Regions from separate parts of the Actinokineospora baliensis genome, predicted to be linked through region 2. Evidence: riboswitches for the same ligand, from Rfam matches in the RefSeq annotation. Region 2 holds a riboswitch; each other region holds the start of a gene.
The links. A riboswitch is a leader RNA that binds a small molecule or an ion and turns the genes downstream of it on or off. The one in region 2 is predicted to bind S-adenosylmethionine.
Positions count from the first base shown of each region.

Region 1: it holds a riboswitch for S-adenosylmethionine, as region 2 does, so the genes downstream of both, JOD54_RS29755 (aminotransferase class V-fold PLP-dependent enzyme) here and JOD54_RS10230 (methionine ABC transporter ATP-binding protein) in region 2, are expected to answer to the same signal.
Region 3: it holds a riboswitch for S-adenosylmethionine, as region 2 does, so the genes downstream of both, thrC (threonine synthase) here and JOD54_RS10230 (methionine ABC transporter ATP-binding protein) in region 2, are expected to answer to the same signal.

Region 1 covers NZ_JAFBCK010000001.1:6,713,634-6,724,152, forward strand. Annotated here, with positions in the region: gene JOD54_RS29735 (Lrp/AsnC family transcriptional regulator) at 1-634, shown strand, start outside; gene JOD54_RS29740 (hypothetical protein) at 636-1,367, opposite strand; gene JOD54_RS29745 (RluA family pseudouridine synthase) at 1,441-2,325, opposite strand; gene lspA (signal peptidase II) at 2,367-2,975, opposite strand; gene JOD54_RS29755 (aminotransferase class V-fold PLP-dependent enzyme) at 3,019-4,377, opposite strand; SAM riboswitch class IV at 4,417-4,532, opposite strand; gene JOD54_RS29760 (potassium/proton antiporter) at 4,588-6,069, opposite strand; gene JOD54_RS29765 (DUF167 domain-containing protein) at 6,155-6,442, opposite strand; gene JOD54_RS29770 (TetR/AcrR family transcriptional regulator) at 6,439-7,029, opposite strand; gene JOD54_RS29775 (SRPBCC family protein) at 7,083-7,562, shown strand; gene JOD54_RS29780 (hypothetical protein) at 7,836-9,623, shown strand; gene JOD54_RS29785 (penicillin-binding transpeptidase domain-containing protein) at 9,620-10,519, opposite strand, start outside.
Region 2 covers NZ_JAFBCK010000001.1:2,138,431-2,148,949, reverse strand. Annotated here, with positions in the region: gene JOD54_RS10250 (fatty acyl-AMP ligase) at 95-1,759, opposite strand; gene JOD54_RS10245 (ABC-F family ATP-binding cassette domain-containing protein) at 1,781-3,568, opposite strand; gene JOD54_RS10240 (hypothetical protein) at 3,812-4,336, shown strand; gene JOD54_RS10235 (4-(cytidine 5'-diphospho)-2-C-methyl-D-erythritol kinase) at 4,495-5,460, opposite strand; gene JOD54_RS10230 (methionine ABC transporter ATP-binding protein) at 6,323-7,330, opposite strand; SAM riboswitch class I at 7,526-7,615, opposite strand; gene rsmA (16S rRNA (adenine(1518)-N(6)/adenine(1519)-N(6))-dimethyltransferase RsmA) at 7,725-8,582, opposite strand; gene JOD54_RS10220 (resuscitation-promoting factor) at 8,681-10,228, opposite strand.
Region 3 covers NZ_JAFBCK010000001.1:2,883,450-2,893,968, reverse strand. Annotated here, with positions in the region: gene JOD54_RS13830 (acyl-CoA thioesterase) at 1-269, shown strand, start outside; gene holA (DNA polymerase III subunit delta) at 286-1,263, opposite strand; SAM riboswitch class I at 1,397-1,527, shown strand; gene thrC (threonine synthase) at 1,539-2,798, shown strand; gene JOD54_RS13815 (DNA internalization-related competence protein ComEC/Rec2) at 2,836-5,133, opposite strand; gene JOD54_RS13810 (ComEA family DNA-binding protein) at 5,478-6,134, opposite strand; gene JOD54_RS13805 (DegV family protein) at 6,222-7,058, opposite strand; gene octT (diglucosylglycerate octanoyltransferase) at 7,070-7,780, opposite strand; gene JOD54_RS13795 (histidine phosphatase family protein) at 7,803-8,417, opposite strand; gene rsfS (ribosome silencing factor) at 8,414-8,815, opposite strand; gene nadD (nicotinate-nucleotide adenylyltransferase) at 8,879-9,469, opposite strand; gene JOD54_RS13780 (nitroreductase family protein) at 9,660-10,346, shown strand.

The sequences.
Region 1 (10,519 bases), 4.6 Mb from region 2:
CCCCTACGCCTACCAGCAGCCGCCGAGCGGACCGATCCGCACCGGCCCGCCGAGCCAGCCGTTCCCGGTGCCGACGGGTCCGCCGAGCCAGCCGTTCCCCGCGGTCAGCGAGCCGATCAGCACGTGGGGCCCGCCGCAGAGTTCCAGTTGGGCGCGCGGCGACCAGCCCGCGGGCGGTGGCCCCATGGACCGCACGCAACCCGCGGTGCGGGCGTCGCGGCAGGGCAAGATCGGGGCGTCGCTGGAGACCTCCGGCCTGGAGGGCGAGCGCCTGGCGATCCAACTCGTCGAGGTCGTCGACCCCGCCGACTACCTGTTCACCGCCGCGGGCTACCGGTTGCAGCCGGGCGAGCGGTCGATCGTGGTGCACACCGAGTTGACCAACCGCGGCACGGTGCCGTTCGCGACGCTGCCGGACCTGTACCTGGTGCTGGTCAGCCCGGACGGCCAGTCCATCACCAAGGCCCCGGTGTCGCTGTCGTCGCGGCCGCCGCACCGGATCGGGGTGCAGCCCGGCGAGATCGCCAGCGGCCACACGGTGTACGTGGTGCCGGAGCAGACGGTGATCAGCTCGGTGCGCTGGAGCCCGCGCCCGGACGAGGAAGCGCTGACGCTGACGTGGACGGTCGACTAGCTCACCAGTAGTACTCGTGCCGGTTGTCCTCCCTGATCGACACCACCAGCGCGATGCCAGCGCCGATGCTGGCGAGCACGGCGAGTCCGACCACGACGTTGCCGCCGCTGTTGCCGAAGATCAAAGACGCGAGCCACCCGAGGATGAACACCGCCGTCAGGTAGAGGTCGACCACGACCAGCAGCAGCGCCACGACCAGCCGCAGCAGGAACCAGAGGAACCCCAGCGGCGGCCACGACGCCATGGTCGAGTCGTCGTAAGCCCACCGGAACAGGTCGAACGGGTGGTAGAAGGCGTTGGCCCACCAGCCGCGCGCGAGCTGGGTGGACTCCTCCGTCGGCCGGAACCGCACCTCCGACACCGTGGCGTCGGTGATGTCGATCGTCACCTCGTGGTCGGCCACCCGCACCACCGACCGCCCGTCGAGCACCGCCTCGAACTCATCGCCCCCGGTGCGCAGGTCGAAGACCTGATCGGTCCCGTTGAGCCGGTTGCGGTCGCGGAACCGCACCCGGATCCGGTCCTCCTGGATCGGCTCGCCGATCTTGAGCCCGATCGACACCTCGCCGAGCGGGGTCACCAGCGACACCTCGCCCTTGAACTCGACCTTGTGCTCGCTGACCGTGACGCTCGCGGTCACCGGCAAGAAGTCCGGCGTGCTCACCGACACCTCGGCGTTCCCACACCCCGCCGCCATCGCCAGGACGGCCAGCAGAACCGCGATCTTCTTCATACCCGGCAGGTCGCACCCGCGGAACCGGCGGTAACACCCACCCCCGATCCGTCGGCGAGTCGTGATCAACCGGCTAGTAGTCGGCTTCCAGGACCGCCAGTGCGGCCGCCAGGTCCGGTGGGTAGTCGCTGGTGAACTCCACCCACCGGCCGTCCGCCGGGTGGTGGAAGCCGAGCGACCGGGCGTGCAGCCACTGCCTGGTCAGCCCGAGCCTCTTGGCCAGCACCGGGTCGGACCCGTAGGTGAGGTCTCCGACGCAGGGGTGTTTGAGGGCGGAGAAGTGGACGCGGATCTGGTGGGTGCGACCGGTCTCCAGTTTGACGTCCATCAGCGACGCGGCGCGGAACGCCTCGATCGTCTCGTAGTGCGTGATGCTCGGCTTTCCGCCCGCCACGACCGCCCACCGGTAGTCGTGCCGCGGGTGGCGGTCGATGGGGGCGTCGATGGTGCCCACGCTCGGATCCGGGTGGCCCTGCACGAGGGCGTGGTAGCGCTTCTCGACAGTCCTCTCCTTGAACGCGCGCTTGAGGACCGTGTACGCGTGCTCGCTCTTGGCCACCACCATCACACCGGTGGTGCCGACGTCGAGGCGGTGCACGACCCCTTGGCGTTCGGCCGCGCCCGAGGTCGACACGCGCACGCCTGCCGCGGCGAGCCCGCCGATCACCGTCGGTCCGCTCCAGCCGGGGCTGGGGTGGGCGGCGACGCCGACCGGTTTGTCCACCACGACGACGTCGTCGTCCTGGTGCAGGATCACCATGCCCTCGACCTCGATGGCCTTGACCTCGATCGGCCGCTCCGGCTCGGGCAGGGTCACCTCCAGCCAGGACCCGGCCAGCAACCGGTCCGACTTCCCGGCGGGGTGGCCGTCGACCAGCACGTCGCCCGCTTCGGCGAGGGCGGCGACGACCGTGCGGGACAGGCCGAGCAGCTTGGACAGTCCCGCGTCGACGCGCATGCCGTCGAGGCCGTCGGGGACCGGGAGGGTGCGGGAATCGCTCACGCCTTCTCCCCCTTCGGCTTCTTGGTGACGATGCTGCCGTCGTAGTCGCGGCCGAGCAGGGCCATCAGCACGATCAGCGCGCCGCCGACGGAGATGCCCGCGTCGGCGACGTTGAACAGCGGGAAGTAGTCGCCGTTGGGGGCGAACACCGACACGAAGTCGACCACGTGGCCGTGGAACACCGAGGGGGCGCGGAAGATCCGGTCGGTCAGGTTGCCCATCGCCCCGGCCAGGACCAGGCCAAGGCCCAGCGCCCAGCCGACCGAGCGCAGCTTGGGCATGATCCAGATGATGGCCACCACCACCCCGGCCGCGATCAGGGTGAACAGCCAGGTCATGCCGGTCGCCATGGAGAACGCGGCGCCGGGGTTGCGCACCAGCTGCAGGTAGACCGCGCCGCCGAGCAGCCGGATCGGCGCCTCGCCCTCCAGCGTGGCGGTGACGATGATCTTGGTGACCAGGTCGGCCGCGTAGACCAGCAGCGCCGCGACGACCAGGATCAGGCCGCGCCTGCGCGGCAGCGGGGGGGCCTGGTCCGGCTCGGGTTCGACCTCGGTCACCGGGCGGTCGTCCACCGGGCGGTCGTCGTCACGTTCAGCGCTCACCGGCCCATTGTCCACCGGGGTGTCGCCCCACCACTCGGGCGGGCTATTCGGCCAGGAAAGCGGGCAGCCCGCGCTGGTCGTCCACCGGCGCCCACCGGCCCTCGACCAGCGCGTACGGCACCGCGGGACCGTCGGCGACCAGGGTGCGCAACGCGGCGACGACCCGGTCGACGTGCTCGGCGCGGGTGCCGAGGCCGAGGCTGATCCGCACCGCGCGCTCCTCCTGCGCGCCCGCGCGGTCCAGCAGCCTGCGGGTCGCGATGTGCGCGCAGAACGCGCCGTCGCGCACCCCGATGCCGTGCTCGGCCGACAGCACGGCCGCGACCAAGCCCGCCTCGACGCCGTCAATGGTGAAGCTGACGACGCCGACCCGGTCGTGCTCGGCGCCGAACAGGCTCAGCGACCGAAGACCGGGCACGGTCGCGAGACCGGCGCGCAACCGGCGCAGCAAGGCGCGTTCGTGGGCGATGACCGCGTCCCAGTCCTTCGCCAAGGTCTCGCACGCCACCGCGAGGGCGTGGGCGCCGACGACATTGGGCGACCCGGCTTCGTGCCGCTCGGGCACGGCAGCCCACGCGACACCGAGCTGATCGCCCCGGTCCACGACCTGAGCGGTAGCGCCGCCGCCGACCAGGTACGGCTCGGCGGCCTTAAGCCAGTCCGCGCGGCCAATAAGCGCTCCGGAGCCAAACGGGGCGTAGAGCTTGTGTCCGGAGAGGACGACGTAGTCGACGTCGAGTGCACGGATGTCTATAGGCCGATGCGGAGCCAACTGCGCCGCGTCGAGAACGATCCGGGCACCGTGCGAGCGGGCGACCGCGCTAAGAGCCTTGATCGGCCATACCTCACCGGTGACGTTGGACGCGGCGGTCAACACAACCAACCGCGGCCCGACCGGCGTCGACCGCAGCGCTTCGTCCAGAACGGCGACCGCGTCGATAGCGACAGCAGGGGTCTGCACGCGCAGCACGTTCGGTCCGCGCCACGGCAGCAGCGCGGCGTGGTGCTCGGTGTCGAACAGGACGACCGAAGTCGCCCTGGGCAGGGCCTTCGCCAAGAGGTTGAGGCTGTCGGTGGTGTTGCGGGTGAACACCACGGTGTCGGTGTCGTGGGCACCGACGAACCGGCGCAGCACGCGGCGCGCACGCTCATAGACCTTGGTGCTGACCTGGGAAGCGAACCCGGCCCCGCGGTGCACGCTGGCGTACCAGGGCAGCAATTCGTCGACCGCGTCGCGAACCGCGTCAAGACAGGGCGCGCTAGCAGCGTGGTCGAGGTTGGCGTAAGGCACCGTGCGGCCGTCGACCAGCGGAACCCGCAAGCGCGCTCCGGCCACGGCGGGCACGGTGGGCGTGGGCAGGGGCGCCTGCTCGACACGGGCGGTGGGTACAGCGAGCGTCATGGCCGACCTCCAGGTCCGAGGACCCGGGGTACGTCAGCGGGTCCGCGCTTGTCCGCCCGCACTTCGCGGGAGGACCAGGTATTCACCCGGGGCACCCCACCGCGGAGGAGGGTTGCCGGCCAGCAAACCGGGGTTTGACGCTGGCGCTCATTACCTTGTCGACGACTGTATCGGACGCCGGGCCGCTCGCTCGAGGGGGTGAGGCGCGGGTCACCCCTCGCCGGTTTCGCCCCGCCACCGCGCGTAGCGGCCCGCGCGGTCGACGGCGCGGATGCGTTGCTCGGTGGCGGGCTTGGCCTGCTGGGTGGCCACGATCAGGACTTGGTCGCCCTCTTGCAGGCGGGTGGTGGACACCGGGGTGAAGCCTTGGCCACCCCTCGCCACGAGGCTGACGGTCGCCCCGGCGGGCAAGCGCAGCTCGGACAGGTAGACGCCGTGCAGCTTGGACCCCTCGGGGATGGTCAACTGCAGCAGCTCGGCGTCGAGTTCGTCGAGCGTGGCCACGTCCACCTCGACCTCCTTGGTGCGGGCACCGCCGTCGAGTCCTAGCACCCGCGCCAGTGCGCCGAGTGTCGTGCCCTGCACGAGGGTCAGCACGATCACGAGGACGAAGACCGCGTCCACCAACCGCTGCGCGCCCGGCACGTTCTGCGAGAGCGGGATCATCGCGAGCACGATCGGAACCGCACCGCGCAAACCGGCCCACGAGAGGAAGACCTGTTCTCGCCAGGGCATGCGGAACGGCAGCATGGAGATCACGACCGACAGCGGCCGCGCGATCAGCGTGATGACCGCGCCCGCGACCAGACCGGGCACGATCGCGTCGAGCAACCGCGACGGCGACGCGAAGAGTCCCAAGAGGACGAAGAGGCCGATCTGGGCCAGCCAGCCCAGCCCTTCGGCGAAGGAGAGGGTGTCCGAGCGGTGGGGCAACCTGGCGTTGCCCAGCACCAGAGCGGCGAGGTAGGTCGCGAGCAGCCCTGACGCGTGGACGCTCTGGCCCGCGGCGAAGGCCAACACGCACACGGCCACCGTGGCCAGCGGGTACAGGCCGGTCGCCGGTAGCGCCGCCCTCCGCAAGCCGTGCGAACCGATCCAACCGAGAACGAGGCCTATAGCGGCACCGGCGGAGAGCTCGTAGGCGGCGGTGAGCGACAGCAGCCAGTCGACGTCATCCGCGGAGGCGAGAACCACGACGGCGATGTAGCTGGGCGCGTCGTTGATGCCGCTCTCGAGCTCCAAGGAGCCGACCAGCCTGCGCGACACGGAAAGCCTGCGCAGCACGCTGAACACCGCGGCGGCGTCCGTTGACGCGAGGACGGCGCCCCAGAGCAGGGCGAGCCGCCAGTCGAAGCCGAGTATCCAGTGCAGCCCGGCGCCGGTGACGACGATGGTGATCACCACCGCCACTGTGGACAGTGCGATCCCCGGCAGCAGCGCGGACTTGACCTCGCGCCAGCGGGTGGTGAGCCCGCCCTCGGCGAGGATGAGCACCAGCGCGGCCAGCCCCAGCGACTGGGTCAGCTCCGCGTTCGAGAACTCGATGCCCAGCCCCGCCTCGCCGATGACCAGCCCGAGTCCGAGGTAGAGCAACAACGACGGCAAGCCGAGCCGGACCGAGGCCCGTACCGCGAAGACCGCGACCAGCAGCACGGCCGCACCGATCCCCAACGCGAAGGTCAGCTCCCGCACGCCACCTCCAGTTCCCGTCCGTATCGCGAGCATTGTCCCTTGCCGCCCGCGGCCACCCGACCCCCACCCGAAGGTGAGGCGTTGATCACGAAGTGGCTCCCAGCAGCCGCTGCAGCACCTCGTCCGCTCCAGCGGGCTCCGGGTCGATCGCCACGACCTTGTCCCGCCCCCACTCCCCCGCCACGATCACCACGTCCCGGCGCGGCACCCCGAATGCCGCCGCAAGCGCCCGCAGCACCGCGTCGTTGGCCTTCCCCTCGACCGCCCCCGCCCGCACGGCGACCACCAGCGCCCCGTCCTCGCCCCACCGACCACCGACCGATTCGCGCCGCGCACCCGGCTTGACCCGCACCCCGAACCGGAACCCCGTCACCCGTCCACCTCCGCGGACCGGGTCGGCGGCGGGTCGGCGAGCAGGACGCCCATGACGTCGGCCAGGTAGGCGCGCTTGGCGGCGGGCGTGCTGGGGACGACATCGGGGTTGGTCCGGTGCAGCTTGGCCTGCCCGAGGTACACGGCGTACGCGGTGACCGCGCGGCGGCGGGCCTGGGACTTGGTGAAGCCGAGCTCGGTGAAGAGGGTGACGACGTAGTCCATCCGCCGCTGACCGACCCTGGCGACGGCGGCGGCCACCAGCGGATCACCCAGGCTGGCGTGCAGCGCCAACTCGACGTCGATCCCGCGCTCGGGGTGCAGCACGGCGCCGATCAGCCTGCGCAGCCGCTCGGCCGGGGTCGCGCCCTGCTCGGCGTGCGCGATGACCCGCTCGGTGTGCTCCTGCTCCCACCGCGCCAGGGTCGCCTCGACCAGCGCGTCCCTGGTCGGGAAGTGCCAGTACACGCTGCCCTTGGTCACCCCGGCCCGCGCCGCCAACGGCTCGACGGCGACCGCGGCCAGCCCGCCCTCGGCCAGCGCCGCGAGCGCGGCGGCGGTCCAGTCGTCCCTGGTTCGGCGCGGCACGACCATACGTTAGCGTACGGTAAACCATACGGAACCGTATGGAAGGAGTGCTCGTGATCCACAACCGCCACCAGCGCGCCCTGCCCGTCCCCGTCGCCGACGCGGGGCACCTGATCGACGCCATGGCCAGCCCCGACGGCATCTGGCCCGCCCGCTGGCCCGCCCTGTCCCTGGACCGCCCCCTGGCCGTCGGCGCCACCGGCGGCCACGGCCCCATCCACTACACCTGCACCGACTACATCCCCGGCCGCCGGGTCGAACTCGCCTTCGCCCCCGGAGCCCCCCTGGCGGGCGAGCACGCCCTCACCCTCCTGCCCGGCCAAACCCCCAACACCTCGATCCTCCGCCACGACATCACCGCCCGACCCCAAGGTGCCGGACACGTCCTCTGGCCCCTGGTGATCCGCTGGCTCCACGACGCCCTCCTGGAAGACATGCTCGACAACGCCGAACGCGCCGTGGGCCACCCGCCCGCCCACAAAGCCCGCTGGTCCCCCTGGGTCCGCCTCCTCCGCCGCCTCAGATCCCGCTGATCCGCCGGGTCCGCTCCTCCGCGAGCTTCACTCGATCGTGGACCAACCGCGCGGCCCGCCGCGACGAAAACGGCGCACCGCACCCACCCCCGAATGGCCCAGTACGCACTGCTGCATCACTCGTAAGGCCCCCCGCCGCGGCCACGCAAAGTTGCACTGTGCACTTGCGTTTGCACGGGATTACGATGGTGCGATCGACTCGCCGGATCGGCCACCGAAGGGGGTTCCTGCTCGCTCCCGGTGCCGCACCGGGACGGCCGAGCGGGCAGCCACATGACCTCTCACCGCTGGAGCGTGGAGTCCCCCGACCGGTTCGGCGTGCGGAGCCTGTGGGCCGCTGCGCAGGCTCGAGCGCGGGAGTCGGACTTGGACATCCTCACCGTGACGGCGGTGGCTGGGGTGGCGGCGCTCGCCGCGGTGCTGCGGATCGGGGCGCTCGATTCTGTCCCGCGGCCGGGCGAAGGGCGCAACGTCGCGCAGGTGTTCGGGGTCGACTCGATGGGCATGCTGCTGGACGCGAACGCGTCTCCGCTCGCGTGGCTGCAGGCCGGTGGGTACACGGCTCTGACCGACGCGTTCGTAAGGCACACAACGGCTATAGGCGCTGCCCGTGAACCAATGGTCCTCACCGCCGCCATCACCGCGGTGCTTCTGTGGTTCCTATCGCGCCGGATGGGCCTATCGCGGTTAACCGGGGCCATAGCGGTTGCGGTGGTTGCCGTGTCTCCCATGGCTTTAGGGCTTCAGATTGGCGTTAGGCCGGAGAACATCGCCATGCCCTGGGCGCTGGCGGGAATCATCTTGCTGTGGACGCCACGTAAGCACCGCAGGCTCGCGCCGGATCTGTGGGCCACAGTCTTCCTCGTGATCGCTGTGATCACCGCACCGGTCGCACTGCTGCTGATCGTCACCGCGGCTTGGCTCCTGTGGCGTCGCGGCCGCAGACGACTGTCGCTCATGCTGTCGTCGCTGTTCGTCCTTGGCACCGGGATCGGCATGGGTGCGGCGGCGGCGTTGGCGGGACTTCGCATCGCGGCAGAAGGCCCGTCAGCATCGACGTGGGTCGCCGCCGATCCCGCGTTCGCGGCGGCGGGTGTTCTAGCAACTGCTCTAGCCCTCTTCTCCTACCGCCTGCGGCCATTGGCGGTCGGAGTCCTAGCCCTTATCGCCATCGCCGTGATCCCGGGCGGTCCTGGTACCGCAGCGCTGATCCTCGCAGTTCCCCCTGCCGCGCTTCTTATCGCGGGCGCCATAGAGCGCTCATCCCGCCCCATCCGCATTCCGGCGACTGTCCTGGCTGTCGCTCTTGCAGCCGCCGCGGTCCCCAACTGGATAGACGGCCTACGCATGGTCACCACGACCGGCGTCAACCCCAAGCCCATGGCGGACGCTTCCCGCTGGCTGCAAGAGAACCTGCCCACCACTCCGGTCGTCACCGACAGCATCACCTGGGTAGAACTCCTTCGCGCAGGCCGCACACCAACGGCTGCCACGCGACCCGGTGACTGCACCGCGGCCTGCGCTCCCCAGTCCTGGCTCGTAGTCACACCGGGAATGCGCTTACTCCTCCCGAACCGCCCAGACCTTGCCGAAGCCGCTGCCACCGGCGAGGTCGTCGCGGTGTTCGGAACCGGGTACGACCGAGTAGAGATCCACCGCCCCGCCCTCGCTGGCGCGCCGGACACCGAAGAGCGCCAAGCGCGGATGGACGCGGGCATGAAGATCGCCGACTCCCCCCGCGTCGCCGCGCCTAACACAGTCGACCAAGCGCTTAGGACTGGCCGTACCGATCCACGGCTCTTAACGACCCTGTCTGCGTTAGCCCAAACGCGCCCGGTACGCGTAACCGCACTACCACCCGTCGCCGGGGAAGACGCCGCCAACCAGCCTCGACGCCAGGCGTTGCTGACCGCCGCCGAGGAGCCCGCTGACGCGATCGCGCAGTTCTTCACCAGCCAGAACGGCGTGTTGCGCCCAGAGTCGGTCACCACCACCTCGGAAGGCGTGCTGATCCGCTACCCCGCGGGCACCCCGGCGGGCTTGCTTATCCCGTTCGGTTAGATGGCGCCGAGGAACTTGCCCGTCACCGACACCGCAGGAGCCGCGGCACCCGCGTTCTCGACGAGCACGGCGAACGCGACATCACCGCGGTATCCGGCGAACCACCCGTGCGCCTGCGACCCGTCCCCGAACTGCGCGGTCCCCGTCTTCCCGTGCACGGCGCCGTATCCGCGCAACGCCTCACCACGACCGGCGGTCACGACCTCGCGCATCATCGCCCGCAGGTCGCCGATCACCGCCGCGGACGGCGCTTTGTAGCCGGTCTTCACCGTGGTCTTGACCGTGGTGAACAACTCGGGCGTCACCGCGCTGCCCTTGGCCACCGTCGCCGCCATCAGCGCGAGCCCGAACGGACTGGCCTGCACCGTGCCCTGACCGATGCTGTTCTCCGCCTGCTGCGCGGTCCCGCTCGCCGCGTCGATCCGGCCGGTCTCGGTGGTCAGACCCGGCACCTCGAAGTCGGCGGCGAGCCCGAACTGGGCGGCGGCCTTGGGCAACGCGTCCAGCGGCAGTTCGGCGGCCAGCGCGGCGAAGGTGGTGTTGCAGGACTTCGCAAAAGCCACGTGCAGGGGCACGTCACCGAGGTCGAAGTCCGCGTTGCGGATCGTGCGGGTCCCGACCATCTTCGTCCCCGGGCAGGGCACCACCGTGTTGACCGTGGCCTTGCCCGATCCCAGCAACGCAGCGGCCGTCGCGACCTTGAAGGTGGACCCCGGCGGATAGAGGCCGTTGAGCGCTTTGGGCGCGGTACCGGCCGTTCCGTTCTGCGCGACCGCGAGGATCCCCCCGGTGGACGGCTGGATCGCGACCAGATAGGCGGGCGCGGACACCGAGTCGACGGCGGCCTGCGCCGCGTTCTGCACCTTCACGCTGACCGTCGTGCGCAACGGCTCCGC
Region 2 (10,519 bases):
TCGAGCAGGAACCGGGGTGACTAGGCGGGTCGGCCGGGGTTGCTGGCTTTGAGTCCGCCTAGGACTGTCTCCTGTGGCCTCTCGGCATTGATTCTCAGCCTTCGGCTGCCTTGACCGAGGCTGAGATCTGCTCGCCGGCAGCCGCTCGGCGGAGTTTGCCGGAGGGGGTTTTGGGGAGGGAGCCGGGCTTGAGCACCACGACCGCCACGGGGCGGGCGTTGACGGCTTCGAAGACTCGGGCGCCGATGTCCTTGCGCAGGACCTTGACGGCGGCCTCGTCTTCCGCCAGGCGGGACTCCACGACGACCGCGAAGCGTTCGCGGCGGGAGCCGGCGTCGATGCGCACGGCGACGGCGTTGCCCGCGCGGACGCCCTCGACGGTTTGGGCGGCGCGTTCGATGTCGGTGGGGTAGATGTTGCGGCCTGCGAGGATGATCACGTCCTTGCGCCTGCCGCAGATGACGATCTGGCCGTCGACGAGGTAGCCGATGTCGCCGGTGGCGAGCCAGCCGTCGGCGTCCTGGGTGGGGACGGGGCCGTTGACGGTCAGGTAGCCGGGGGTCACGGCTTCGCCGCGCAGTCGGATCTCGCCGACCTGGCGTTCGCCGAGGACCTCGCCCGCGTCGGACACGATCTGGGCCTCGATGCCGCGCAAGGGCTTGCCCAGCACGGCGAACGCGCGGCCCGACTCCGGACCGGCGGGTTCGGCGTAGTTGTCGGACTCCAGCTTGTCTGCGTCCACGTGGTCGAGGGTCAGGCCGGTGAACAGCGGCGCGAACGACACCGCCAGCGTCGCCTCGGCCATGCCGTATGCGGGGAACACGCACTCCGCGCGCAGACCGAACCGCGCGCCCTCGTCGGTGAAGGCGCGCACCGCCTTCTCGTCGATCGGCTCGGCGCCGTTGAGCGCCAACCGCAGCGAGGACAGGTCGTACTTGCCCTCTTCGTCCACTCCGGACAGTCGACGGCCGAGCAGCGCGTAGGCGAAGTTGGGCGCGGCGGTGATGGTGCCGCCGTAGCGGGAGATCAGGTCGGCCCAGATCAGCGGGCCGCCGAGGAACTCGACCGGGGTGACCTTGATCAGCTCGATGCCCGCGGTCATCGGCACGGTCAGGAAGCCGACCATGCCCATGTCGTGGAACAGCGGCAGCCACGACACCATCACGTCGACCTCGGTGTCGATCTCGGCGGTGTCGACCATGGCGGTCAGGTTGGAGAACAGGTTGCCGTGGGTGATCCGCACGGCCTTGGGCTCGGCGGTGGAGCCGCTGGTGAGCTGCAGCAGCGCGGGCGCGTCCTCGTCCACCTCGACGACCTCGGCCAGCGGCTGCCCCTCGGCGAGCTGGTCGAGCCGCAGGTAGCCGATGCCGTGCTCGTCGAGCAGCGGGGCCAACTGGTCGAACGGGGCGCCGAGCAGCACCAGCTTGGAGTCGATCATGTTCAGCACGCGGACGGTGTCGTGCGCCCACTCGGCCAGGTCGGTGCGCGCGGTCGGCTGGTGCAGCATGGTCACGCTGCCGCCCGCCAGCCAGACGGCCTGCACCGCCGGGGCGATGGCGACCGGCTCCGCGGCCAGCACCGCGACCGCCCCTTGGCGGCGCAGACCCCCGGCGACCAGCGCACCAGCCATCCGGAGTGCGCTTTCGTGCACCTGCGCCCAGGTGTGGCGGACGGGCTCCTTGGGCTCACCCGTGGTGATCCCCTGGTGCTCCCCCCTGGTGCGCGCGGTGTCCAGCAGCTTGTCGACGAACCGGCTCATAACGCTCAGCCTAGATCAGAGTTACTCCGCGGTATCGGCCAGTTCGAGCCATTGCAGCTCGAGGTCGTCCTTGGCCGAGACCACCGAGCGCAGCTCCGCGTCGAGTTCGAGCAGCTTGGCGGCGTCGGTCGCGGCCTCGGCCAGCGCGGCGTGCAGCTGGGCCTCTTTCTTGGACAGGTTCTCGACCTGGCGCTCGATCCTGGCCAGCTCCTTGCGCGCGGCGCGCTGGTCGGCCGCGCTGACCTTGGCCGCGGTCGGCGCCTGCGGCTTGGCCTGGTTGGCCTGCTTGGCGGCGGGCGGGGCGGCCAGCATCGCGGTGCGGCGGGTCAGATACTCCTCGATGCCGCCGACCAACCGGGTGACCTTGCCGTCGCCGAAGAGGGCGACCACGTGGTCGCAGACGCGTTCGACCAGGTAGCGGTCGTGCGAGACGACGACGATGGTGCCCGGCCAGGAGTCGAGCAGGTCCTCCAGCTGCTGCAGGGTGTCGATGTCGAGGTCGTTGGTGGGCTCGTCGAGCAGCAGGACGTTGGGCTCGGCCATGAGCAGGCGGGCCAACTGGAGCCTGCGGCGCTCGCCACCGGACAGGTCGCCGATGGGGGTCCACTGCTTGTTCGCCGGGAACCCGAACCGCTCGGCCAGTTGCGACGCGGACAGGTCCTGCTTGCCCAGCGTCACCCGCCGGGCGATCTCCTCCACGGCCTCCAGGACCCGCTGCTGCGGCGGGAGCTCGCGCAACTCCTGCGTCAGGTGCGCCAACCGCACGGTCTGGCCCTGGATCCGTTTGCCCGCAAGGGGTTCGCTGTCCCCGGCGAGCAGCCGGAGCACGGTGGTCTTGCCGGAACCGTTGACACCGACCAGGGCCACGCGGTCACCGGGACCGATCCGCCACGTCTCGGCGTCGAGGATCGGCTTGTCACCCGCGCTGATCGAGACGTCCTCGAGCTCGACGACCGTCTTGCCCAGGCGGCGCTTGGCGAACGCGAGGAGCTCGACGTTGTCGCGCGGCGGGGGCACGTCGGAGATCAGCGCCTCCGCCGCCTCGATCCGGTAGCGCGGCTTGGACGTCCTCGCGGGGGCGCCCCGGCGCAGCCAGGCCAGTTCCTTGCGGGCGAGGTTGCGGCGCTTCTCCTCGAGGGTGTCGGCCAGCCGCGCGCGCTCGGCCCTGGCGTAGATCCAGTCGGCGTAGCCGCCCTCGTACTGCTCGACCCGACCGCCGACCACCTCCCAGGTGCGGGTGCAGACGGTGTCGAGGAACCAGCGGTCGTGCGTGACGACGACGAGCGCGGTGCCGCGGGCCAGCAGGTGCTCGGCCAGCCAGCGCACCCCCTCGACGTCGAGGTGGTTGGTCGGCTCGTCGAGCACCACCAGGTCCAGTTCCCGCACCAGCGCCGCGGCCAGCGCCACCCGGCGGCGCTCGCCACCGGACATGGTGTCGACCGGGCTGTCGAGGCCGAGCGTGGTGATCTCCAGGCCCTCCAGGATCGACCGCGCCCGCGCGTCGGCGGCCCACTGGTGGTCCTCGGTGATCCCCAGCGGGTCCAACACGGCGTTGCGCACGGTGGACCCCTTGGCGAGCTCGGTGCGCTGGGTCACCACGGCCATCCGCAGGTCCCTCGCCCGGCTCACCCTGCCCTCGTCGGCTGGCTCGAGCCCGGCGAGGACCTCCAGCAGGGTCGTCTTCCCGCCGCCGTTGAGCCCGACGACGCCGATGCGGTCACCGCCGCCAACACCCAGGGACACCTTGTCGAGCAACGGCCGCACGCCGAAGCTCTTGCTCACGTTCTCCAGGTTGACCAGGTTGGCCATCGGGCCCGCACTCCCACCGCTCGCCGCCGACTCTGCCCACTGAGCGTATCCAGTCCCCGGCCGGGGACCGGATGGTGCTCGCCGTCACTTTCCCAGATTTACCGAATATCCAGCGCGTTCGGTCGACGACCCCGGGTGAGCGGTCCGCATTCCCCGCAACCGTTCGGACACGCTCCGTGTGATTCTTTTGACGTGGTAACAAAATTCGACTAATTACGACATAGGAGTTCGTCTGGAGGTCAAATGTCGTACGCGCGCCGGTGGGCGCGGTTCCCGGTCGCCATCGCCGCCGCGGGACTGCTGCTCGCCGCCTGTTCCAGCGAGCAACCCTCGCCGGACGGGACCACGTCGGCCCGCCTGGGTCGCCAGATCGAGATCCGCTCCAGCGGCAGCCCCACCCTGGCCACCCTCTGGCTCGACAGCGTGGTGGCCGTCGACTGCACCGAACCGGGCAGCCTCCCGCCCAACAACGGGCACTACCTGGCCGCCACGATCGTGCTGCAGACCTCCGAGCAGTACCAGCCGGACTCCGGCTGGTGGATGAGCGCGGCCGACTTCGCCACCGAGGACAAGGACGGCAAGGCCACCGGCAAGGGCATCGTGACGTCCTGCCTGCCCGAGCACCGCTACCTGCCCGACGACTTCTACCTCTCCGACTCCGGCTACTACGGCGTCGTCCTGATCGACTCGTCGAGCGTGCACGGCACCCTGACCTACAAGCCGCACAACCTCCCCAACGACGTCACCGGGTGGCACTGGGAGTTCTAGTGGCCCGACCCAGAAGGTTGACGGGATCTCGACCTGCCCACGACGTCCCTGGCTGCGTTGCCGAAACGACCGAGTACGCCCAGTACGAGGCCGTTCCGGCGCCTTGCCAGGAACGCCGTGGGCAGGCCGATACCCCACCAACCATCTGGGTCGAGCCACTAGGCGTGGGCCTCGGGTGGGACGGGCCGCGACGGGTCTTCGGTTGGCGTGACCCGGGCGCCGGGGACCGGGCCATGGGCCACGCGGACAGTGCGGCAGACGCCCGCGCCGGAGAGCTCCGCGGCTACCCTTAGCGCCGCGTCGGCGTCTTCGCACAGGAAGGCGCAGGTGGGGCCGGAGCCGGACACCGTGCCCGCGAGGGCTCCGGCGTTGACGCCCGCGCGGAGGGTCCGGCGGAGGCCGGGTCGCAGCGACACGGACGCCGCCTGGAGGTCGTTGCCCAGCAGGAGGGCGAGCTGCCGGGGGTCGCCCGTGGCCAGGGCTTCCAGGACGGGCTCGACCCCACCGATGCGCGGCGGGTCGCCCTCCGCGCGCAGCCGGTCGAGCTCGCCGTAGACCTTGGGGGTCGACAGGCCACGGCGGTCGAAGGCCAGGACCCAGTGGTAGGTGTGCCTGGTCAGCACCGGCACCAACTGCTCACCGCGGCCTGTCCCCAATGCGGTACCGCCGTGCAGGACGAACGGCACATCACTGCCCAACTTCGCAGCGACCTTGGCCAACTCGTCGCGCCCGATCTCCAACCGCCACAACGCCGCCAACCCCACCAACGTCGCCGCGGCGTCCGCACTCCCGCCCGCCATGCCGCCGGACACCGGGATGCCCTTGCGGATGACAACCCGCACCTTCGGCTCATCCACATCCCGACCCACGTGCCTGGCCAACTCCTGCACCGCCCGCCACGCCAGGTTGCTGGCACCGGTCGGAACCGAATCGGCCCCCTCCCCGTGCACCTCCACCCCCGGCTCATCAGCAACGGCGACGGTGACCTCATCGGTCAACGACAACGCCTGGAACACAGTGGCCAGGTCGTGGTACCCGTCCGCCCGGAGATCCCCGACGGCAAGGTGCAGGTTGACCTTCGAAGGCACCCGGACGGTCACCGGGGCAGGCACGACAGCGAGCACCCAACCAGCCTACGGGGACGCGGACGGTTGGCAGGAATCCCCTGCTCGCCTTGGCTGCGGCCTCGGGCGCGGACCCGTGGTGCGGTGGGTTTGATGGGGCTCGCACCCCGGACCCGTGGTGGTGCGGTGGGCTCGGTGGGGCGGGCTCGCGACCCGGACCCGTCGTGGGGCGGTGGGCTCGGTGGGGCGGGCTCGCGACCCGGACCCGTCGTGGGGCGGTGGGCTCGGTGGGGCGGTGTCGGCTCGCCTTCGGCATTGCGCTGGATCGTGGTGGGTGGGGTGTGCTCGATGGGGCGAACTTGGTTTGCGCGGGGCCCCTGCGCCACCCGTGGCAGGACCGCAAAGCTGGGGCCGAAAAGCATGGCCCTGTCCGCGCACAACGCTACGGATACCGCCACCCCACACAAACCAAGTCCGCCCCATCGAGCATTTAGGTGGGCGGCTTCCGAGGAGCGGTAGTCGGCTTGGGTGGGACGGCTCGGGGGGTTGCTCTGGCACCAAACAGCCCACCGAGTCGGCCCACCGAACCCAGCCCACCGAGTCAGCCCACCCAAGCCAACCCACCGAGTCAGCCCCGCCAGCCCGGCCACCGCTCCCGGGAGTCGCTGGTGCCAACTGCTCGATGGGGTGGACCTGTTTTGTGTGGGGGAGCGGCAGTCGTAGCGTTCCTGCGCGGACAGGGCCACGCTTTTCGGCCCCTGCTTTGCGGTCCTGCCACGGCTGTCGTAGGGGCCCCACGCAAAACAGGTCCACCGCATCGAGCCTTCACTCAAATCGCGGATCGGCGCGCGATGCCGCAGGCGAGCCGACGGATCCGATGCAATGCCGAAGGCGAGCCGAACGTAAGAGACCGGAAAGCCGACTAGGCAGCGATGGGCCGAGCGATGCCGACCTGCGGGCGAACCACGCCGCCCCGTTCGGTGATCCAGCCCAGTGCCTGGTCGGCTCGGAGCCCGTTGAGGCCGAGGAGGAAGCGGGCCACCGGGGTTTCGCCGATGCGGGTGAGGCCGCCGCCGATGACGGAGATGGTGGTGTCGAAGCGGGCCGTGGCCTCGGGCAGCAGGGCGCCGACGGCGGCGAAGCCGATGAGGATGGTTTCGGCGACCCGGTCGTAGCCCGCGGTGGCGCCCTTGGCGACGTCGATGGACGGGAGCAGGGACTGGGCGACCTGGCTGGTGGAGTCCTGCACGAGCGAGAGCAGGTTGCCGGCCTCGGCGACGCGGCCGTCGGACAGGAGGGCGACGTCGTCGGCGATGCGGCGGACCACGCCTGCGTCGCTGGTGACGACGAGGACGGTGGCGCCGAGTTCGGCCCTGGCGCGGTCGAGGACGGTCAGCACACCGGCCGCGGCGTCGGCGTCGAGGGACCTGGTGGGGTCGTCGGCGAGCAGCAGGCCGGGTTCGCCAACGAGGGCGCGGGCGACCTCGACGCGGGCGCGCTGGCCGGGGCTGAGCGTGTCGGGGTAGCGGGCGGCCTTGTCGGTGAGGCCGATCAGGTCGAGCAGCTTGCCGACCTTCTCCCGCCGCTGCGGGCCGTCGACGCCCGCCTGCTCGAGGGGCAGGGCGATGTTGCCAGCGGCGGTGCGCTGCGGCAGCAGGTCGCCCTGGGTGACGACGCCGATGCGGCGGCGGGCGGCGCGGAGTCTGCGCGGGTCGAGCGCGGCGGTGTTGAAGCCGTCGACCCTGATCACGCCGCTGTCGGGGCGTTCCTGCAGCGCGACGAGGCGGGCGAGGGTGGACTTGCCGGAACCGGCGGGGCCGACGACGCCGGTGATGGTGCCGGTCGGCACGTCCAGGCTGACGTCCTCGAGGGCGACGACGGGGCCGGTGTTGCCCCAGAAGGACTTGCTGAGGTTCTCGACGGTGATCACGGTGCTACTCCAAGCGGGCGCGACGGCACACCAGAAGTCCTCAGAGGACAGTCCGGTGCCAGTAAGAGGGGGTGACGAAGACGTGCTGCTACGCGGTAATCAGCGGGTTGCGCACATCGGTCGACACGCCGTCACGGAACGCCTGCACTGGTCGATGACCCGGCGTGTGGTGAGGATCGGCATCCGTTTCTCACTCCTCCATCGCTCCTGGCGGTAGCACCTGCCCGCGGTGGGTGGTTGCTGCGGCGTCATCGAGCCAGGTCTCTCGGCCGCTCAGGATGGAATGCCCACAGAGTAGACCCGACCACGACCACCAAACGCAAGCGCGTGAGGTCAAGATGAGGGCCCCGGGTTCGATACATCACACCTGGGGAGTAATCGATGCCTGCCTGCGCTACTGCGGTCGAGCGAACGCCTGGGCTATCCGGACGAAGTCGCCTACCGACAACTGCTCACCCCGCAGGGACGGGTCGACCCCCGCCGCGACGAGCACCGCTTCGGCCGCAGGTGGCGAACCGGCCCAATCGGACAGTGCGGCGCGCAAGGTCTTTCGCCTTTGCGCGAAGGCGGCGTCGACGGCGGCGAACACCGCGTCGCGGTCAACACCGACCGGACTCGCCCGCCGGGTGAGAAGAACCAACGCCGAGTCCACGTTGGGAACCGGCCAGAACACCGTCCGCGACACCGTCGCCACCCGGCGCGCCTCGGCGTACCACGCGATCTTGACGCTGGGCACCCCGTAGACCTTGCTGCCCGGCGGCGCGGCCATCCGGTCGGCGACCTCGGCCTGCACCATCACCAGCACGGTGCGCAGGCTCGGCAGCTCCGCGAGCAGGTGCAGCACCACCGGCACGGCCACGTTGTAGGGCAGGTTGGCCACCAGCGCGGTCGGCTCAGCGCCGAGCTGGGCCGCGGTCACCCGCATCGCGTCGCCGAGCACGACGCGCAGCCGGTCGGCGAGCTCGGGGGCGCGGTCGGCGACCGTCCCGGGTAGCCGGTCGGCCAGCACCGGGTCGATCTCGACCGCGACGACCGAGGCGCACTCGGGCAGCAGCGCCAGGGTGAGCGAGCCGAGTCCCGGCCCGACCTCGAGCACGACGTCGTCGGGGGTCAGGCCCGCGGTGGTCGCGATGCGACGGACGGTGTTGGGGTCGTGCACGAAGTTCTGGCCGAGTTTCTTGGTCGGCCGCACCCCGAGTTCGGCGGCGAGCCTGCGCACGTCCACCGGGCTGAGCAACGCCGAACCGGTCATTCCCGCAATGCTACTCGGGCGCTCGGACCGCGCTGGTGCGGCCCATTTCCGGAAATGGCAAAGGCCCTCCGAAGAGGGCCTTTGCCGACGATTTCAGATCAGGTGGGCAGGCCGAGCTTGCGGGCGCAGGCGGGCCACGCGCTGTAGCCGCCGCGGGCGTCGCGGACCTTGGTCGCGATGGCGATCTGCTGCTCGCGGGTGGCCTGGTGCGGGTAGGCGGCGTAGGCGCCGCCGCCGTTGGAGTCCCAGGTGCGCTTGTCGAACTGCAGGCCGCCGTAGTAGCCGTTGCCGGTGTTGATGGCCCAGTTGCCGGTGGCCTCGCACTGCGCGAGCCGGTCCCAAGCGGAGCCGTCGGTGATCACCGGCTGCGGCGGCTTCTTGGTGCCGACCTTGACGACCTTCGGCTTGGCCTCGGTGAGGACCTTGGCGCCGATCTCCTCGCGCTTGACCACCTTGCCGTTCTTCTCGGTGATCCGGTAGGTGACCATGCGCTCGCCCGGCGCGCCGGGCTCGACGACGGTCTCCTTGCCCTTGTCGAGCTCGGGGTCGTCGACCTTCTGCACCGGCGGCGCGACCGGCTCGGCCTGGTTGATCACGGTCACGCCGGTGCGGCTGATCTTGATCTCGGCGCCGGAGGTCAGCTTGAGGTCGGCGCCCGGCGCGATCGCGTCCTGCGGGCCGAGGGTCAAGCCGCGCTCGCTGAGCAGCTCGCCGACGGTCACCGCGGTCGTGCGGACCGGCGAGGGGGCGTTGCCGCCGTCGAAGAGGGTGATGTCCTTGGCGGTCTTGATCTCGACCGCGATGCCCTCGAGCGGCACCGAGGCGTCGCCGCCGACCGAGACCCACGACCCGGCGACCGGGGCGCCCGCCTGGCGCAGCGCCTCGCCGACGGTGGTCGCGCGGACCCAGACCTCGCGCTGCTCGCCGTCGACGGTCAGCTGCAGCGCCCGACCGCGCTGGAGCACGATCTTGCCGTCGTCGCCGATCTCGGCGCTGGGCGAGGGGCTCAGCGAGTCGTGCGCGCCGACGGAGATGCCCTCCTCGGCGAGCACCTCCCCGACGGTGTCGGAGTAGGTGTTGATCTGCTTGCTCTGCCCGTCGACCTCGACGGTCACGGTGTTGTTCATCGCGATCGCCGCGCCGCCGCCACCGATGAGGGTGACCAGCACGGCCGCGATGGTGGCCTTGAGGAAGGTGCCCTTCCAGCGCTTGACCGCGGCGAGGAGGCCGGGGGCCGGGGCGTCGGCCTCGCCGACCTTCAGCGGCTGCGGGGCGGCGGAGAGCTCGTCCGGGATGACCGGCAGGACGGTGGTCTCGGCGTTGATGAGCCGGATGAGCTCGTCGACGTCGACACCGGCGGTGGCCATGATCTCGTCGGCCTGCGGGCCGAGGGCGTGGCGGACGTCGTGGTCGGTGATGGCCAGCGAGGACGAGTAACCCTCGTCGAACTCGCGGCTGACGTCGTAGAAACCAGTGGACTGACCATCGGGGAAGGTGGGGAGACTCGGGAACTCCGACTGCCACGCGGTGAAGTCGTCCTCGTGCGTGGCGGTGCTGACCGCCGTGACCGGGGTGAACCAGTCGGTGTCGGCGGAGAAGCTGTCGTGCCCAGGGCGGTCGGAACCGCCGGTCTGTTTACCGCTCACAGGGTCGTTTCCTCCAGCGGGCACCAGATCCGGTCGCGCTCCGCCGCGGATGTCGGCATCGTCTGGCCACCGACGTCCACTCCCTCGCGTGCTCGGCCGCTCTCGCGCCTCGTGTGTGTCCGACGACCCGCAGCCAGCCAACCCCGACGGTCAGCAACAGTGCTTCGGCGTGCTCCGGGCCGACTCGGGGCTGGTGCCCCTAGTCGTACGGTCACGGGACAGTAACGAGGACCGGGGGGTTGCGCAAACACATCCAGCGATCTCGTGAGCCCTGTCACACCCCCGGCGGCG
Region 3 (10,519 bases), 750 kb from region 2:
AGGTCAACTGGGCGGGCAAGTCCTCGATGGAGGTCGGCGTCCGCGTCCTGGCCGAACCCTGGGACCGCGCCGGTGTCCCCCCGACCAAGGTGGCCACCGCATACCTGGTCTTCGTCGCCGTCAACGAAGACGGCCACCCCCGCCCCGTTCCCCCGGTCGCCCCCGAGACCGAAGAGGACGAACGGCGACTGCGCGAAGCCGAGATCCGCCGCCAACACCGCCTGGCCCGCCGCGACGAGATCCTCGCCAGCCGCACCCCCAAGCCCTGACCCACCCGCCGCGGGATCAGTCGCGGCGCTGGGCCTCGGCCAGGCGCAGGACGGCGCGTTCCAGGGCGTAGTCGGCGTCTGCGGCGACGCCCTTGACGTCGGCGTTGACCTCGGCGACCGCGCGCATGGCGTCGGCGAGGCCCGCCGGCTTCCAGCCGCGGGACTGGGCGAGGGCCTTCTTGACCTTCCAGGCGGGCATGCCCAGCTCGCCCGCGAGCTTGAACGGGTCCGCGCGCCCCGCCCCGGCCACCCTGGCCACGGTGCGCACGGCGTCGGCGAGCGCGTCGGCGACCAGCACGTGCGGGACGCCCAACTGCATCGCCCAGCGCAGGGCTTCCATCGCACCGGCGACGTCCCCGGTGACCGCCTTCTCGGCGACCGCGAACCCGGTCACGTCGGCCCGCCCGCGGTGGTAGCGGCGCACCGCCTCCTCGCTGACGTCGCCAGCCGCGTCGGCCACCAGTTGCGCCGCCGCGGCGGCGAGCTCCCGCAGGTCGGACCCGACGGAGTCGACCAGCGCGGCGACCGCCCTCGGGTCGGTCTTGCCCCCCGCGCGGCGGATCTCGTTGCGCACGAAGGCCTCGCGCTCGGCGGCCTTGGTGATCTTCGGGCACTCGGTGACCACCGCGCCCGCCTTCTTCATGGCGGCCACGACGTCCTTGCCCGCCTTGCGTCCCGCACCGTTGTGCACCACCACGAGCACGATCCCGTCGGCGGGCGCCTTGGCGTAGTTGATCACCAGCGCGGCGATGTCCTGGGTCGCCTCGTGCGCGGCGTCGAGCACGATCACCCTGCCCTCGGCGAACAGCGACGGGCTGACCATCTCGGCCAGCTCGGGGGCTGTGAGTTCAGCCACCCGGGTCCTGGTCAGGTCGGCGGCCGGGTCGGCGAGCCTGGCGGTGTCGAGCACGCCGCGGATGGCGCGCTCGATGAGCAATTCCTCTTCTCCCAGCACCAGTTGCAGCGGCGGCGGGACGACCGAGGGCGAGTTCACGCCCGCGATCCTGCCACGGCGCCACGACGCCGGCGGGGTGGGTGCGGGCCGGGGATCGGGCTGGCAACCGGGGCCCGGCGTGCCGTACCGTGGCCAGCACGCACCGGGTCGACCCCGGGCGACAACTGAATACCGCTCATCCAGAGGGGCAGAGGGAAACGGCCCGATGAAGCCCCGGCAACCGGCGTACGCGTCACTTCCTCATCGCGAGGAGGCGGACGACCACGGTGCCAATTCCGACCCGCCACGCGGGATAGATGAGGAGACACCTCGCGATGACCTCTGTCGACGTCCAGACCAGCACACTCGACCTCGGCCCCGCTCGGGCGCTGTCCTGTCGTGAGTGCGGCCACCGGATCCCCCTCGCCGCCGAGTTCGCCTGTGCCGAGTGCTTCGGCCCGCTCGAGGTCGCCTACGACTTCGGCACGGTGACCAGGGCCGACATCGAGGCGGGCCCCCGCTCGATCTGGCGCTACAAGAACCTGCTGCCCGTCCCCGCCGACGTCGAGCGGTTCCCGAACACCGACCCCGGCCTGACCCGCCTGGTCAAGGCCGACCGGCTGGCCGCGGCCCTGGGCGTGAAGTCGTTGTGGGTCAAGGACGACACCGGCAACCCCACGCACTCGTTCAAGGACCGCGTGGTCGCCGTCGCCCTCGCCGCCGCCCGCACCCTCGGCTTCAGCGTCCTGGCCTGCCCGTCGACCGGCAACCTCGCCAACGCCGTCGCCGCGGCCGCCGCCCGCGCGGGCTGGGACTCGGTCGTGCTGATCCCGTCCTCGCTCGAGCGCGCCAAGATCCTCACCACCGCGGTCTACGACGGCGCCCTGATCGCCGTCGACGGCAACTACGACGACGTCAACCGGCTGGCCACCGAGCTCGCCGCCGAGCACGAGGACTGGGCGTTCGTCAACGTCAACGTCCGCCCGTACTACGCCGAGGGCTCCAAGACGCTGGGCTACGAGGTCGCCGAGCAGCTCGGCTGGCGCCTGCCCGGCCAGGTCGTGGTGCCGGTGGCCTCCGGCTCGCAGTTGACCAAGGTGGACAAGGCGTTCCGCGAGCTCGGCGAGCTCGGCCTGGTCGAGGCGACCCCGTACCGGATCTTCGGCGCGCAGGCCACCGGCTGCTCCCCGGTGTCGGCGGCGTTCAAGGCGGGCCAGGACGTGATCCGCCCGGTCAAGCCGGACACGATCGCGCGCTCGCTGGCCATCGGCGCCCCCGCCGACGGCCCGTACGTGCTCGACTCGGTCCGCCGCACCGGCGGCGCGGTCGAGGACGTCACCGACGCCGAGGTCGTCGAGGGCATCCGCCTGCTGGCCCGCACCGAGGGCATCTTCGCCGAGACCGCCGGTGGCGTCACCGTGGCGACCGCGAAGAAGCTCATCGAGACCGGCCAGCTCGACCCCGAAGCCGACACCGTCCTGCTGATCACCGGCGACGGCCTCAAGACCCTCGACGCCGTCCAGGACCACATCGGCCCGCGCGCCACCGTCCCGCCGACGGCCGCCGCCGTCCACGAGGTCCTCAACCGGGGCTGACCGAGATCTGTGGGGTGGGGGCCACCCACCCCACAGATCACCGCCCCGGCGGCGACCTCGGCTGCCCCCGCACGACCACGCCCGAGCCGACGACCGCGCTGTCGCCCTGGAGGTCGGTGCGCACCACTCGCGCGCCCGTCCAGGTGAGGACGTCGAGCGTGCGCGGACTGGGGTGCCCGTAGCGGTTGCCCGCTCCGACGCTGACCAGAGCCACCCGCGCCCTGACGGCCGCCATGAACTCCGGTGCGGTGTAACGAGATCCGTGGTGCGGCACCTTCACGACCTCAGCCGTCAGGTCGACCCCGGCGGCCAGCAGGTCGGCTTGGGCTGCCAACTCGACATCCCCGGTGAGCAGCACCCGACCGGTCCGCGTGGTCGCCCGCAGGACCACCGAACGGTTGTTGATCGCCGTGCCATCCGACTCGGCGCGTACCTCCTTTCCCCGTGGGGCCAGTACTTCCACTGACAGCCCTGGCCAAGCCAGCCGCTGCCCTTCTGCGACGCTGACCAACGGCACTGAGGCCGCCTCGGTCTGCCGCCGCACCTGTCGCCAAGCCCACTCCGGCGCCCGTCCCGGCCCGACGGCGACCGCGCCGACCGACCGGTCCGCCAACACCGAAGCCAGCCCACCGACGTGATCGGCGTGCAGGTGGCTGAGGATCACCAGCGGCAGCTGCCGCACCTCAAGCCGGTCCAGGCATTCCCGCACCGGCGCGGGATCCGGCCCGGTGTCGACCAGCACCGCCCGCCCACTGTCCGCAGTGGACAGAACGACGGCATCCCCCTGCCCGACATCGCACGCGACGGCCGCCCACCCGGCTGGTGGCCACCCAGGCGCGAGGACGCGGATCGGGAGCAGGACGAGCACCACCCCGATCACGCCCAGCGCCATCGCGACCCGGGCCCGCCGGTAGCGCGACCCGACCGCCAAGCACCCGAGCAGCAGCACAAGGGCAACGCCACCCCACCAGCCCGACGGCCAGTCGAGCACCGCACCCGGCACGTCCGCTGCCCAGCCGCCGACCAGGACCAGCCAACCGACCGGCGGCCCGGCGAACCGCGCCAGCCACTCCGCCAACCAGGGCAGGACGGGCATGACGAGCGCGGCGGCGAGCCCGAGCACGGTCGCGGGCGCCACGACCGGGGCGGCCACCAGGTTCGCGACCACGGCGACCAGGCTGACCTGGCCACTCATCCCGGCGACCACCGGTGCCGTGGCCAGGTGCGCCGCCGCGGGCACGGCGACCGCCTCGGCGACCAGCCTGGGCACCCGCCGTCGGGCGAGCCGGTCCACCCACCCCGGCACCACCAGGACCAGGGCGGCTGTCGCGAGCACGGACAACACGAACCCGAAACTGACCGCCATCGCCGGATCCACCGCGACCAGCGCGATCACCGCGGCGGCGAGCGCGGGCAACGCCGACCGCTCCCGACCGAGCGCCAAGGCCAGCAGGCCGACCGCGCCCATGACCCCGGCCCGCAGCACACTCGGCTCCGGCCCGACGAGCACGACGTACCCGACCAGCACAGCCAAGGCCACGACCGCTGAGCCACGCGGTCCCGCCCGCAGCAACCTCGCCAGGAACAGCACGCAGACGCAGACGATGGCCAGGTTCGCCCCGCTGACCGCCAGCAGGTGGGCCATCCCCGCGGCCCGGAAGTCGTCCTCGACCGACTGGACCATCCCGTCGGTGTCGCCGACCACCAAGGCCGGGAGCAGTCCCGCCGCCTCGTCGTCGAGCACGGAGGCCGCCACCCGCAGCCCGTCCCGCAGCGACTGGGCGGCCACCTGCCACCCCGGCGCGGCACTCACCTCCGACGGCGGCCCGCGGACCCGCAGCACGGCGACGGTCAGGCTCCCCGGTTCAGCGGCCCCGAGCGTGCCCCGGGCCACCAACCGCTGCCCCGGCAACAGGTCTGCCCACTGCTCCACCGGCGCGAACACCAGCAGGCGGCTGCCCTCGGCGGTCACCGGGATGACCACCGACCGCACCCCGGAGGGCATCGCACCGAACCCACTCGCCTTCACCCTCCTCGGGCGTTCTCCCACCTCCACTCGCAGCTCCACCACCGCGGCCCGCGCGGCCTCGGCCCGCAACGGGTCAACCGCGGCCTCACGAACCCGCCAAGCGATCGGACAGATCGCCAGCACCCCGCACACCACCAACGGCCATCCAGCTCCGCTCGGCCGCAGCCCGCGCCGGAGAAAGACGGCACCACCAACCACCCCCACTCCCCCGACAACGACCGCCAGGACCCAGTGCCCCAACAACCCGACCAACCCGGCCAGCCAGACCGCCAGCGCCCCCGGCACCAACCGCCAGTCCAACCGCACACCCACCACCTCCTTCAGCAACTTTGACCAACTTTCAGGCCATTCCCGGGCATCGCGGGAGTAGCGAGAACATCAGCGCGCAAGACGAACATTCACCACGGGCAACCGACAGCTAGTGGCCACAATGGACAATCCGATCAGCGTCCACCGGACCTTAGTCGCCCCCTTCCCCGCTGCACGGACAGTTGCCGTGGGATCGCGTCACAGGGGTGTTCTGCCAGCGCCTAGGACGGCGCCGACTACACAGATCGCTACGCCGAGGCCGGTGGCCAGGGACCAGTGGGTGATCAGGCCAAGGGCGACCAGGGTTACGAGAACCGCTGTGGTCGCGGGTAGGTCGGGGGTCATCGGACGACTACTAGGTCTCGGAGGGCTTCCAGGCGGGCTGGGCCGATGCCTTCCACGTCGCCCAGCTGGTCGATTTTGGTGAAGCGGCCGTGTTTGGTGCGCCAGTCGAGGATGCGTTGGGCTGTCACGGTGCCGACGCCGGGGAGGGTGTCCAGGCGGGCGAGGGTGGCTGTGTTGAGGTTGACCTTGCCGCCGGGTTCGGGGTCGGTTGGGGGTGGCGCTGGTTGGCCGACGTGGATCTGTTCGCCATCAACCAGTTTGCGGGCCAGGTTGAGGGTGGTCAGGTCGGTACCGGGGAGGGCTCCGCCGCTGGCTCGGAGCGCGTCGTCGACGCGGGAGCCGTCGGGGAGGGTGCGGAGGCCGGGGTCGCGGACCTTGCCCACGATGTCGACCACGATGTTCGGGGTCGGAGGTTCGTCGACGGCAGCGGCGGCCAGCGCGGGGGCGGGCTCCGGTGTCGGGGGCGAGCCGGAAAGGGTCAGGACGCCGAGTGTGAGGGCGCCGACGACCACGAGACCGATGGCGACCGCGGCCGAGAAGCGCCTGCGGGGTCTGGGAACCTCGGGTGCGGCGCCGTCCCAGGGGCGGCCCGCGATCGAGGCGAGCCGGGCCAGTACCGAGTCGATCTGGTTGACGCGCTGTGTGTCTGCCATGGAACCGACGGTAGGGACCCCGCAAGACCCCGGAAAGTAGCCGCCGTCTTCTGTGGACAGCCCGAGGGGTTGTGGACAACTCGGGCCTCAGCGAGGCGCGACGACCACCCCGAGGACCCCGGGACCGGTGTGCGCGCCGATCACGGCGCCGAGTTCCGACACGACGCAGGTCGCCGAGGGCAGGCGCGCGGCGAGTCGGGCGGCGAGCTCAGCGGCACGCCCCGGGTCGGCCAGGTGGTGCACCGCGACCCGCACCGGCGACTCCCCCGCCGCGTCCACCGCGAGGTCGACCAGCCGCCCCAGCGCACGACTGGTCGTGCGCACCTTCTCCAGCGGCACGATCTGCCCGTCGACCACGTGCAAGATCGGCTTGACCGCCAGCGCGGTACCCAGCAGCGCCGCCGCAGCGCCGATCCGGCCGCCGCGCCTCAGGTACTCCAGGGTCTCGACGACGAAGAAGCACCTCGTCGCCTCCGCCGCCGCCACAGCAGCCGCCTCGACCTCCGCGCCTGGCGCCCCCGTCGCGGCCACCTCGGCGGCTCGCAGCACGGCGAACCCCAGGCCCATGGCGGTCGTACGGGAGTCGACGACGCGCACCGCGGTGCCGAACTCCTCCGAGGCCAACCGCGCTGACTCCCAGGTGCCGGACAGCTCGCGGGACAGGTGTACCGACAGCACACCGTCCGCACCCGCGTCCAGCAGCGTGCGGTAGGTAGCGGCGAACTCGGCCGGGTTGGGCCTAGAGGTCGTCACCATCCGCCTATCGCGTAGAGCGGCGGCCAACTGGGCGGGACCGATGTCTAGGCCGTCGCGACCTTCCTGACCGTCCACACGCACCAGAAGCGGTACTACGTGCACCGCGTTCCGCTCTGCCGCACCTTCCGGCAGGTAAGCGGTGGAATCTGTCAGCACGGCGAAGGGCACGTGACAGGAGACTAGTTGTCCGGAAGCTCGTCCAACAGCGGCGCCAGGTGCTCAGCCAACGCCACTGCCACCGCCTGATGCCCGTCCCAACCCCAGTGCATGCCGTCTGGGTTGCCGTGACCACCCATGACGTGGTCGCCGATGACCGCGGCTACGTCGAACAGGACCACTCCACTGCGCTTGGCCCATTCACGCACAAGAGCGACCGCGCGGGGCCTACCGGTGTGCACATAACCATAGGCGGACGACCGGTGCACAGACGGCAACATGACCACGACCGGCAGGTCAGGCCTAAGAGCCCACACAGCGACCACGATGTCGTTCAAGTACCGCACGGTCAGTTCCGCGGGCAGCGCCACTGGCCGCCCACGTGTCACGCGAGATGCCCATGGCTGGACAGCCAGGTAAGCCTCGCGGGCGCGGCGACGCAACCAGTCCGGACGGAGGTAGCGGATGCCTTGACGGAGGTAGGTCGGTAGCGGCGAGGGCAGCGTGTCCATACCGCCAATGGCCAGCACCAACACGTCGGCGTTAGGCATGTGCGTCCACACGCGAGGGTCCCCCACAAGGCACCAGTAGGCGTCACGTGCGGTCCAGCCGAAGCCCGCGAAGAGCTCGGTGCGGGCACCCACACTGGCAGCGGCCAGGTTCGGCCATAGGCGGGGGTCGTCGGCCGGGTGGGGACCGTCGGGGCCGTGGAAGCTCAGCGAGTCGCCGAACATCAGCACGGTCGCCCGGGTTGGCCTATCCGGTGATGCCAACGTTGTAGGCGACCAAGCGCCACGCGAGCCCGCTGGTCTCTCTACGGGCGAGCACTGTCCAATGGCAGTTGGAGATGCCTCCCAGCTGCCACCAGTTCGCCACCGGTAGCTCCAAGAGGCTGCCAGTCAGCGCGGTGATAAGACCGCCGTGCGCGCACAGCACGACGGTGTCGTCGGTGCCCTCGTCCAGCCCGGTGACCACCTCGGTCGCGCGGGCGGCCACCTCGATCCGGGACTCACCGCCGGGCGGGGTCCAGGTCGCGTCGGTCTGCCACTCAGCGCGACCGCCCGGCCACTCCAGGTCGATCTCGGGACCGGTCCTGCCCTGCCACAACCCCAAGTTGGTCTCGCGCAAACGCTTGTCCACCCGCAACGGGAGCCCGACGGCCTCGCTGAACACCGCGGCGGTGTCGGTGGCCCGGCGCAGGTCGGAGGCCACGATGAGGTCCGGGGAGAACCGGGCAAGCGCGGGCACGGCGAAGCGGGCCTGGTTGCGGCCGACCTCGGTCAGGTGCGAGTCGATGTGGCCCTGCATCCGGCCAGAGGCGTTGTAGTCGGTCTCGCCGTGGCGCCACAGGACGAGCCTGCGCAGGGTCACTCGACGTCCTCGGCCGCGGCCCCCACCTCGCCGGTGTGCGGGCCCATGTCGAACTCGATGCGCGGGCAGTCCTTCCACAGCCGCTCCAGGCCGTAGAACGAGCGCTCGTCGGCGTGCTGGATGTGCACCACGACGTCGACGAAGTCCAGCAGCACCCAGCGGCCCTCGCGGGCGCCCTCGCGGCGGACCGGCTTGGTGCCCGCCTCGCGCATCCTCTCCTCGACGCCGTCCACGATCGCGCCGACCTGCCGCTCGTTGGCGGCGGAGGCGATCACGAAGCAGTCGGTGATCACGAGCTGGTCGGAGACGTCCAGCACGATCACGTCGGCGGCCTTCTTGTCGGCCGCCGCACCGGCCGCGACCAGTGCCAGTTCGCGTGCCTCGTGCGTCGCTGCCACGTCACTCCTCGTTCCGCTTTCCCGGGGTCCAACCAGTCGAGGGTACCGGGTGAGCGCTCGCGGTCAGTCCTCGGCGGCGTAGAGGTGGCGCTTGGAGATGTACTGCACCACCCCGTCGGGGACGAGGTACCACACGGGCAGGCCCGAGGCGACGCGCGCGCGGCAGTCGGTGGAGGAGATGGCGAGGGCGGGCACCTCGACCAGGCTGACCGTGCCGGAGGGCAGGTGGGCGTCGGCCAGGCTGTACCCGGGCCTGGTCACGCCCACGAAGTGGGCCAGGGTGAACAGCTCCTCGGCGCGGTGCCAGGACAGGATCTGCTCCAGGGCGTCGGCGCCGGTGATGAAGAACAGCTCGGCGTCGGGGTAGCGCGCGTTGAGGTCACGCAGCGTGTCGACCGTGTAGGTGACCCCGGTGCGGTCGATGTCGACCCGGCTGACGGAGAACCGGGGGTTGGACGCGGTGGCGACGACGGTCATCAGGTACCGGTCCTCCGCGGCGCTGACCTGCTGGCCGTCCTTCTGCCACGGCACCCCGGTGGGCACGAACACCACCTCGTCGAGGTCGAACCGCGCCTGCACCTCACTCGCGGCCACGAGGTGACCGTGGTGCACGGGGTCGAAGGTGCCGCCCATGATGCCAATCCGGCGAGCCATGCCCGCGAGCCTACGGCGGCCCCCGCCCGGCGTCCTGACATGCGCCGATGACGGCGTCCCGGTATGAGCAACATCATGCGCGGGGCCCGCCGCGGCCGACTTCCGAACACCACCGTTCGGGTCATGACGCGGGTCCTATGACCGGATCGGTATGACCGTGAGTGGCCAATGGACCGGGAGACTCTCGCGCATGGCTTGGATACCGATCCACGATCAGCCGTACGACCCCGTGCCGTACCGGCCCGCCAGGGTCACCGCGGCGGAGTCGCTGCAGGCTGCCGCCGAGTTGCGCGCCAAGATGGACGAGCGCAGGACCGTGCGCGCGTTCTCCACGGAACCGGTGCCCGAGCAGGTCGTGATCGACGCCATAGCGGTGGCCGCGACGGCTCCTTCGGGTGCCCACCAGCAGCCGTGGACGTTCGTCCTGGTGACCGACCCCGAGGTTCGGGCCCAGATCCGGGAAGCCGCTGAGAAGGAAGAGCAGCTCTCTTACGCGGGCAGGCTCGGCGAGGAGTGGCTGTCTGCGTTACGTCCTCTAGGGACGGACCAGAACAAGCCGCACCTCACGGACGCGCCGTTCCTGATCGTGGTGTTCGAGCAGCGGTACTACCTCGACGGTGAAGGCGACCAGCACAAGCACTACTACGTCGACGAGTCAGTAGGCATCGCCGTCGGCATGCTGCTCACCGCGCTGCACCTGTCGGGTCTCGCGGCGCTGACCCACACGCCGAGCCCGATGAAGTTCCTCTCCGAGGTGCTCGACCGGCCCAAGAACGAAAAGGCGTTCGCGGTGATCCCGGTCGGCTACCCCGCACAGGACGCGACCGTCCCGAGGCTGATCCGCAAGGACCTCGACCAGGTCATGGTGCGGATCTGACGGCTCCGGCGGAAAGCCGCCGCTTCGCCCGCCGGAGATCCCGGTCACGATGACCGGGCGGCCTGCCTCGCGCGGATGGTGCGCGTCCGCGCGAGGCCGGTCCACCTGCGGGATCGGGTTGTCCACCGGAGTTGTCCACAGGCTGGGGGGACCCGCTCGACGGCGGTCCACCC